Regions from separate parts of the Cellvibrio sp. KY-YJ-3 genome, predicted to be linked through region 1. Evidence: predicted binding sites of a transcription regulator. Region 1 holds the regulator's gene; each other region holds the start of a gene.
What was found. The regulator sigma-54, encoded in region 1, starts transcription at its own class of promoters, with help from an activator protein. The targets are predictions, from matches to a motif close to TGGCACANNNNTTGCNNT.

Region 1 (2,211 bases):
GCTGACATGGATGGTTGCTTCTGCTTTTTGAATCAACTTATCGACGGAGAGGATGACGTGAGTACTGGTAATGCGATCGTGGTGGTGGCTCAGGCGCTCAATTTTGCTGCTGACATAGTCTTTCAGCGAATCGGTAACTTCCAAATGATGACCACTGATATTTATTTGCATAGATACTTCCTCTCGATAGAAACAAAATGGTTGTGATCAGCACAACCTAACAGCTCGTCCGTGATTTTCTTCCGAATTTCGTATTTATAACCGGTTAATGATAATTAAATGGTTTTCCGCTCATTAGAGGGTGGAATATTCAGCGACTCGCGATATTTTGCAATGGTACGACGCGCTACCTGAATTCCCTGTTCCGCGAGCAGGTCGGTGATTTTGCTATCGCTCAACGGTTTTTTGGGGTTTTCCGCACTCACCAACTTTTTAATAATTGCGCGAATCGCTGTTGAAGAGCACTCGCCGCCGCTATCGGTACTAACATGGCTGGAGAAAAAGTATTTCAGTTCGAAGATACCCTGCGGTGTGTGCATATATTTCTGGGTGGTTACCCGCGAAATAGTGGATTCATGCATCTCAACAATTTCAGCGATATCGTGCAGCACCAGCGGCTTCATGGCTTCGGGGCCGTAATCGAGAAACCCGCGTTGTTTTTCCACAATACAACTGGCTACTTTAAGCAGAGTCTCATTGCGGCTCTGTAAACTTTTCAGGAACCAGCGGGCTTCTTGCAAATTATCCTTGAGAAATGTGTTGTCGCTGCTCGAGTCCGCGCGCTTTACCATGGAGGCATAATTGGAATTGATACGCAGGCGCGGTGCAATTTCCGGGTTTAATTCAACAATCCAGCGGCCATCGCGCTTTTCAACGAACACATCCGGTACTACATATTCCGTGTCACCACTGGCAATAATATCGCCTGGGCGAGGGTTTAGGCTTTGGATCAGGGTGATGGCCTGGCTCAACTCGGCCTCTTTCAGTTTGGTGCGGCGCATTAACTGACGGTAGTCGCGACTACCCAATATAGGCAAGTAAAGTTTGGCGATTAATTTTGCCGAATCCAAAAAGGGTGTTTTGGGGTCAAACTGTTGTAACTGCACCAATAAACATTCAGATAAGTTTTGGCTGCACACACCGCAGGGATCAAACTGCTGCAGCCGGTGTTGAACTGCAACAACTTCATCCAGTTCCAGCTCTTCAAAATCGCCACGCATTCCTTCGAATATTTCTTCGATGGTAATAGACAGCATGCCGCTGGGTTCAACCGCGTCGATAATTGCCATCGCTAACACCCGGTCGCGATCTGACATGGGCGTTAAATTGAGTTGCCACATCAAATGATCATAGAGTGAGTCGGTAACAGCGCGACGACTTTCAAAATCATTGTCTTCATTATCGTAGTTGCTGGAGCTGCCGGTTGATGAGGTTTGGTAAACATCGTCCCAGCTGGTATCTACCGGTAAATCGCTGGGAATCGAGTCGCTCCAGTCACCGCTGTCGGCGCTGAAACTATCGCCTTCACCATAGACATCGCTATCACCAAAGGATTCCCCATCGCTAAAGCTTTCGCCCTCGCCAAAACTTTCAGATTCGCCGTAGCCAGGTTCGTTGAAGTTATCAGCGGTTGATGACGAGAAATTGTCGCTGGCACTGAAGTCGGCGCTATTGTCGGTGCCGGATTCTGCAGCAATTTCCTGTTGGCGGGTGTAATCAATCTTATCGTCCGCACTGCCTTCATAATCGCTGCTGGTAGTTGCTGAGTCAAAACCTTCCTCAACTTCCAGCATGGGATTGGATTCGAGTGCCTCCTGGATTTCCTGTTGAAGATCCAGCGTGGAGAGCTGCAAAAGACGTATCGCCTGTTGCAGTTGGGGAGTCATTGTCAGCTGTTGGCCGAGTTTAAGCTGGAGAGATTGTTTCATTGTTGTAGCAACAAACCCTTATTTAACGCGGGATGGAAAACATCTGTTAGGTGGAGTTTAGTCAGGGTTTGCGCTTCAAGCAACATACTTAAGCAAGCTTTATGCCTAGTAGCCAAATAATATTACTTGTCAAGTTGTTTGTCGGGTGGTTAAGGCGTTTGTTGAACTCACAGGCGAAAGTGTTCGCCCAGATAGACTTCGCGGACTTTGCTGTTACTCAACACTGTATCGGCATCACCTTCGGCAATAATGTGCCCTTCGCTTACGATATAGGCCGTCTCGC
Region 2 (2,211 bases), 1.6 Mb from region 1:
AAGAAGCCAAAGCTTCTTCCAAAGATGAGCACACTTGTGGGATTTCTGCTTCTTCTTCCGGCTCCAGATCGTACAGATCTTTGGTCGCTGCTTCGCCCGGATGAATCTTGTTCAGAACACCGTCGATACCGGCCATCAGCAATGAAGCGAAGCACAGGTATGGGTTAGCAGTTGGATCAGGGAAACGGGTTTCGATACGCTTGGCTTTTTCACCAACAGTGTAAGGAATACGGATAGAGGCAGAGCGGTTACGGGCAGAGTAGGCCAGCATTACTGGAGCTTCAAAGCCTGGAACTAAACGCTTGTACGAGTTGGTAGAAGCGTTACAGAAAGCGTTCAGTGCTTTAGCGTGCTTGATGATACCGCCAACGTAGTACAGAGCGGTTTCGCTCAAACCAGCGTAAGCGTCGCCCGCGAATTGGTTTTTACCGTTCTTGGAGAAAGACTGGTGAACGTGCATACCTGAACCGTTATCACCGATCAAAGGCTTCGGCATAAAGGTTGCGGTTTTACCGTATTGATGAGCAACGTTGTGTACGCAGTACTTCAGGATCTGTACTTCGTCCGCTTTCTTAACCAGAGTGTTAGCGCCTACACCGATTTCACATTGGCCAGCGTTAGCAACTTCGTGGTGATGGATTTCGATTTCCAGGCCCATGGCTTCCATGGCGTTACACATAGCGCCACGGATGTCGTGCAGTGAGTCTACTGGAGCAACGGGGAAGTAACCGCCTTTCACGCGTGGCGCGTGGCCGTGTTTACCTTCAACGTCGTCACCTGATGACCATGCTGCTTCTTCAGATTTGATTTTGTAGAAAGCGCCGCCCATTGAGCTGTGGAAGTGAACGCTGTCGAAGATGAAGAATTCTGGCTCTGGACCAAACAGGGCTACATCGCCCAGACCGGTAGACTTCAAGTACTCTTCAGCGCGCAGGCCGATAGAGCGTGGGTCGCGGTCATAACCTTGCATGGTGGCTGGTTCAACGATGTTACAACGAATGTTGATGGTTGCTTCGTCGTAGAAAGGATCCAGAACAGCAGTTGAATCGTCTGGCATCAGGATCATGTCTGAGTCGTTAATGCCTTTCCAGCCAGCGATAGAAGAACCGTCGAACATTTTACCGTCAACGAAGAAACTGTCGTTTACAACGTGGGCAGGGAAAGTTACATGCTGCTCTTTACCTTTGAAATCGGTGAAGCGCAAATCAATCCAGCGAGCTTCGTGTTCTTTGATCAGGTCTAAAGTCTTAGACATTGAATGCCTCCAAGTGTTATAGCCCGAAGGCTACGGATTGTGAAAAGTTATAACTACCAAGATAACCGGCCAAAGGTCGTTTACCTGAAAATTTTCCCCACTTCATCCGGACTCGCGACTCATTTAGGGGAGCGGGGCAAGACTAGGGTGTCAGAAAAGGGGCAAAATATATGCCATTTAAATAAAATAGCAACACACCTTTAAAAATAAGGCTCTTGGGGTCATGGAGGCCTGAAAAATATTGCCATAAGCACTATTTTGGTGCGGTATTTTTGTTAAATGATCTATTGTGGTGCGATTGTGTGCTGTGTTGAATAGTGACGCCATATTAGCATCAAGAATGCCTCTTGGCATGTCACAGAAAAGCGGTTGCTTTGCACCAAATCGTGTCGCTGACTAGCGTGCGTGCATTCTCACTGTGAAACCATTCATTTTTGCTGCAAAAGTCGATAGTCAATTTCTATGGTGTTCGCCTCGCTCCACGTCTAATTCCCTTGTAGCCTGCGCCGCGATTGGGTAACACCGACGGCAAGGTGATATGCCCGAGGTTTTATCGCTCTTCTTTTAACCAATACTCTACCCAGAACAATAAAAGGTTAGTTATGCATGCAATGACAACAACAGAAATATTCCTGATTGCCATGGTAATCATTTTTACAGTGCCCTTTTTAATTTGGCGCCTCGGTCGCACTGACTATTGGGCACCCCTGGTGGTCGTGCAAATCATCATGGGTATAGTGCTTGGCCCGGGTGTGCTGGGCAAAGCCTTTCCTGAGTACTACACCTTTGTATTCACCCCGGATGTCATCAAATCGCTCAACGGTATTGCTTGGTGGGCGGTAATGATTTTTGTGTGGATTGCCGGGATCGAGCTCGACCTGAAAAAAGCTTGGGCCTACAAGCGGGAAAGTAGCATCACCGCTGGGCTTGCGCTGGGTACACCGCTGCTGTTTGGT
Region 3 (2,211 bases), 1.1 Mb from region 1:
TGTATGCCTGAACAAAATCACGGATGGTTTGTTCGGCGACCGATTTGTCTTCAGAGATGACCAAACTAATGGTTTCAGTGGCTGAGCTGGTGAACAAATCAAACTCCAAACCATCGATGACATCTTTCACCTGGTTGGATTCGCGGCTTACCAATAACCCATTTACACGAATTTGTGCATCCAGCCCCTCTTGTTGCTGAGTCAGGTTTTTAGTGGTCTCGTTAAAGTTAAATGCGGCAAGCCCAACGGCAGCCGGATCTTCTGTTGCAACAACTTCGATTTCGTTTTTAGCACCAGTACTGGCAGTCATCAACAGCCTGTAAGAACCGCCATCACTAACAATACTTGCCGATACACCAATATCGGCAGCGTTGATCGCATCACGCAGACCAGTCAGCGAGTTATTGGAATCATCAATGGTGATGGTTCCACCGGTTTTGGTGGAATCCACGGTGAATGCGGTGTTTCCTGCATTCCAATCCCCCAAACGAATGGTCAAAGTGCCTTTGCCAACCGGACTCGTCATAGCCGCAAAACTGGCAGAGCTGAGGGATTGAGCCTGAGCAACTTGCTCGACTTTTAACTGATAGCTACCCGCCACAGCCTTTGAATCCAGCTTGGTAATGCCAATCAAACTGGTATCTGGAACGGACAGGGCTTTGGCATTAAATGTATCGGCGCTACCAAGCGCGGCGGCAGCGGTTTCCAGCTTCGCAAGCGAGCTGCGCAACAGGCCATAATCTGAAATTTGTGTTTGCAGAAGTGTCTTTTGACTGGTCAAGCGCTGTGCCTGAACCATCTTGTTCGCTTCGGTAAGCTGGTCAGCAAGCTTATTACTATCGATACCAGAGCCAGACCCTAACGCACTGACAATGCTAGAACCTATTGATCCGTTGTTGTTTGTCGTACTGGATGTACTGGTCACCATAGATACCTCCACACCAAAAAATTACCGCTTCGCATAGGTTAGCGGCAATGAATGGGTAAACTTTAGCCGGTTTTGCCGCTATTTATCAAAAAACCTGATTTTTAATAACAAAGCATAAAACAGGCCAGCACGAACAATAGGCCCATTAAATCAATCGTTATAAATGGGCAAAGTGATATAAAAAGTAGTGCCTTTTCCTACCTCGGACACATAGTCAATTGTACCACCCATACGATCAACCAACGCCTTGGTAATACTCAACCCAAGGCCTGAGCCATCCCGCTTACGGGTATCCGATGAATCCACCTGGGCAAAACGGGTAAATACACGCTGATGGAAAGACGCAGGTATTCCCTGCCCCTTATCAATTACCTCAATGTGAATGCGATGCGCTTCTTTGGTCATGCGGATCTGCACAGGATTATGCTGATAAGAAAATTTGATCGCATTGGAAATCAGGTTGGACATGACCTGCAAAAAACGATCACCATCTAATTTTGCTTTGAGCCCTATTAAGGATTCATCGGGCAGATCGAGCTGCAAATGCACAGCGTAACGCTCCGCATAAGCAAGATGTTGCTCCACAGCCTGCTTTAAGAGTGGATACACCTCATGCACATCAATGGTTAAATTGGCACTACCAAATTCCAGTTTATCGATATCCAGAATGTCATTAACCAAACGCGACAGGCGATCCGCATTGGTTGCCGCAATAGACAAGAGCTGTGCCAGCTTTTCATCCAAAACACCAACACCACCATTCAGCGCCACGCTCAATGCACCTTTGATAGACGTTAATGGAGTGCGCAATTCATGGCTGACGGTGGAGATAAATTCTGCTTTAAGTTGTTCAACCTTTTTACGCTCGGTGACATCGTGAATGATAAAAGTAAAAAATAATCGCTCTTTAATATCCACCGGGCTAATACTGAGTTCAACATTCAGACTCACTCCGTCACTGCGCCGCGCAACACGCTCTTTTTCGCCTTCCACAGCTGAAGAAAAAAGCGCAGCACCCGACAAATCAGACAGAGAGGGGATTAAATCTGCGATCTGTAATTGCTCAAGGTTTTCTAACGAATAGTTAAACAGTATCGCAGCAGCCGGGTTGGCCTTTTCAATTACACCACTGCTGTCCACTACTAAAATTGCTTCAGCGGCACTTTCCAAAATAGCGGCGAGTTCTTGCGTGCGCTGCTCAACGAGATTGTGAATATGTTGGGTACGCCCTGATATCAGCAACAAAAAACCACCCAATAAACTGCAGAACAGCAAACCACCTA
Region 4 (2,211 bases), 1.2 Mb from region 1:
ACGCGACCTTACTACTACGGCAGTGTTAATGGTGGCGGCCATAGGCCTGTATGTTTTTGCAGAATTTATGGGCAACAAACTGATTGGGATCAGCCGTGAAAGTTTTACCCTCACGCGCGCGGCTATTTACGACCCCAATGCCATGATCGCCCACCTTGCGGCGGCTATTTACGACGGCCTGTTTAGTATTGCGCCCTTAATGGTTTTATTACTTGTTGCGTCCATTGTTGGCCCTATCGCATTGGGTGGGTGGAATTACAGCACCAAAGCCATGGAGCCAAAACTCAACCGCATGGACCCTATCGCGGGTATCAAGCGGATGTTCTCGGTGAAATCCCTCATTGAATTATTAAAAGCGCTTGCCAAAGTACTGGTTATTTTGGGCGGCACTATTTTTATCCTGAAGTTTTTTGCGCAAGACATGTTTCGCTTGGTGGATGAAAGCACCAATGTCGCCATCATTCATTCATTGGAAATATCTATCCTCGCCACCATTGCACTCTGCGCGACTACCATTGCGATTGCGGCGATTGATGTGCCGATTCAGATTTTTGAATACAACAAAAAATTAAAAATGTCGCGGCAGGATCAAAAAGACGAATCCAAAGATACGGATGGTAAACCTGAAGTCAAAGGCCGTATTCGCCAATTGCAGCGCGAAATGGCGCAGCGCCGCATGATGTCCAATGTACCGCAAGCCGATGTGATCATCACCAACCCGGAACACTTTTCGGTCGCGTTAAAATACGACCCCGAAACCATGGAAACGCCACTGATGATTGCCAAAGGTGGCGATCACACCGCGCTAAAAATTCGCGAAATCGCTAAAGCGCACAATATTGAAATTATTCAGTCGCCGGTATTGGCGCGCGCGATTTTCTACACCACCGAAGTGGATCAGGAAATTCCCTCCGGCCTGTACCTCGCAGTTGCCCAGGTATTGGCCTACGTATTCCAGCTGCGCAATTACCGCAAAGGCAAGGGTGACAGGCCCGCTTATCCCCGCAATATCAACGTCCCGCGCGACTTGCGTTACAACGCCTCGGGTGAGGTGGATTAATCGCTGCACTTTTTATCGCTGTACTTTTTATTTATCGCCGTACTTTTTTAAGCGATTGCTATGAATCGGTACACTTCTTGCGATAAGCACAGGTAAATGATTTCACCGTCAAGAATCCGTGCTTATGGCCTTACCATCGTTTAACCAACTGAATAACTTCAACGGCAGAGCCGCGCTGGGTTCATTGCGCGGTATGGGGCGTGGCAATTTGGGAATTCCCATTTTGCTAATGATGCTGTTGGCGATGATTATTTTGCCGATTCCGCCGCTGCTATTGGATATGTTTTTTACCTTCAATATTGCCCTGGCGCTCGTTGTGTTGCTGGTGTCTGTGTATGCCATGCGCCCGCTGGATTTTGCCGCATTCCCCGCGATTCTTCTTATTGCCACCCTGTTGCGCCTCGGCTTGAACGTTGCCTCCACTCGCGTAGTTTTACTTGAAGGTCATAACGGAGGCGATGCAGCGGGGAAAGTAATTGAAGCTTTTGGTCATGTAGTTATTGGCGGAAATTTGGCGGTGGGTATTGTGGTGTTCATCATTTTGATGATCATCAACTTCGTGGTGGTAACCAAGGGTGCGGGCCGTATTTCCGAAGTGAGTGCGCGTTTTACCCTGGATGCAATGCCCGGCAAACAAATGGCGATTGATGCGGATTTGAACGCGGGTTTGATCGATCAGGATCAGGCGCGTACCCGTCGTCAGGAAGTCTCTTCCGAAGCGGATTTTTACGGCGCGATGGACGGTGCGAGCAAGTTTGTTCGCGGTGATGCGGTTGCAGGCATCATGATTATGTTTATCAATATTTTTGGTGGCTTGGCGATTGGTATGGCCCAGCATGATTTGCCATTTGGCGAAGCCTTTGAAAAATACACCATCCTCACTATTGGCGATGGTCTGGTTGCACAAATTCCCGGACTGTTGCTGTCGGTAGCCTCGGCGATTTTGGTGACTCGCGTTAACAGTGCCCATGAAATGGGGGCGCAGGTAGTCAGTCAGATGTTTGCGGCTCCTAAAGCCTTAGCTGTTTCGGGAATCATGCTGATCGTGATGGGGTTGATTCCCGGTATGCCGCACGTTGCCTTTTTGGGTTTGGGTTCTATTTGTGTCGGCCTTGCTTATTACATCCACTGGCGTAAACAGCAGCCTGCAG

Region 2: glnA (type I glutamate--ammonia ligase) is a predicted target of sigma-54. The motif match lies at 1,414-1,431, and genes of this name have one in related genera.
Region 3: fliD (flagellar filament capping protein FliD) is a predicted target of sigma-54. The motif match lies at 1,038-1,055, and genes of this name have one in related genera.
Region 4: flhA (flagellar biosynthesis protein FlhA) is a predicted target of sigma-54. The motif match lies at 1,127-1,144, and genes of this name have one in related genera.

The regions. Positions count from the first base shown of each region.
Region 1 covers NZ_CP031727.1:4,124,884-4,127,094, reverse strand. Annotated here, with positions in the region: gene hpf (ribosome hibernation-promoting factor, HPF/YfiA family) at 1-171, opposite strand, end outside; gene D0B88_RS17505 (RNA polymerase factor sigma-54) at 276-1,928, opposite strand; gene lptB (LPS export ABC transporter ATP-binding protein) at 2,096-2,211, opposite strand, start outside.
Region 2 covers NZ_CP031727.1:1,206,861-1,209,071, forward strand. Annotated here, with positions in the region: gene glnA (type I glutamate--ammonia ligase) at 1-1,255, opposite strand, end outside; gene D0B88_RS05125 (cation:proton antiporter) at 1,858-2,211, shown strand, end outside.
Region 3 covers NZ_CP031727.1:3,073,568-3,075,778, reverse strand. Annotated here, with positions in the region: gene fliD (flagellar filament capping protein FliD) at 1-928, opposite strand, end outside; gene D0B88_RS12975 (CHASE domain-containing protein) at 1,079-2,211, opposite strand, start outside.
Region 4 covers NZ_CP031727.1:2,956,882-2,959,092, forward strand. Annotated here, with positions in the region: gene flhB (flagellar biosynthesis protein FlhB) at 1-1,060, shown strand, start outside; gene flhA (flagellar biosynthesis protein FlhA) at 1,185-2,211, shown strand, end outside.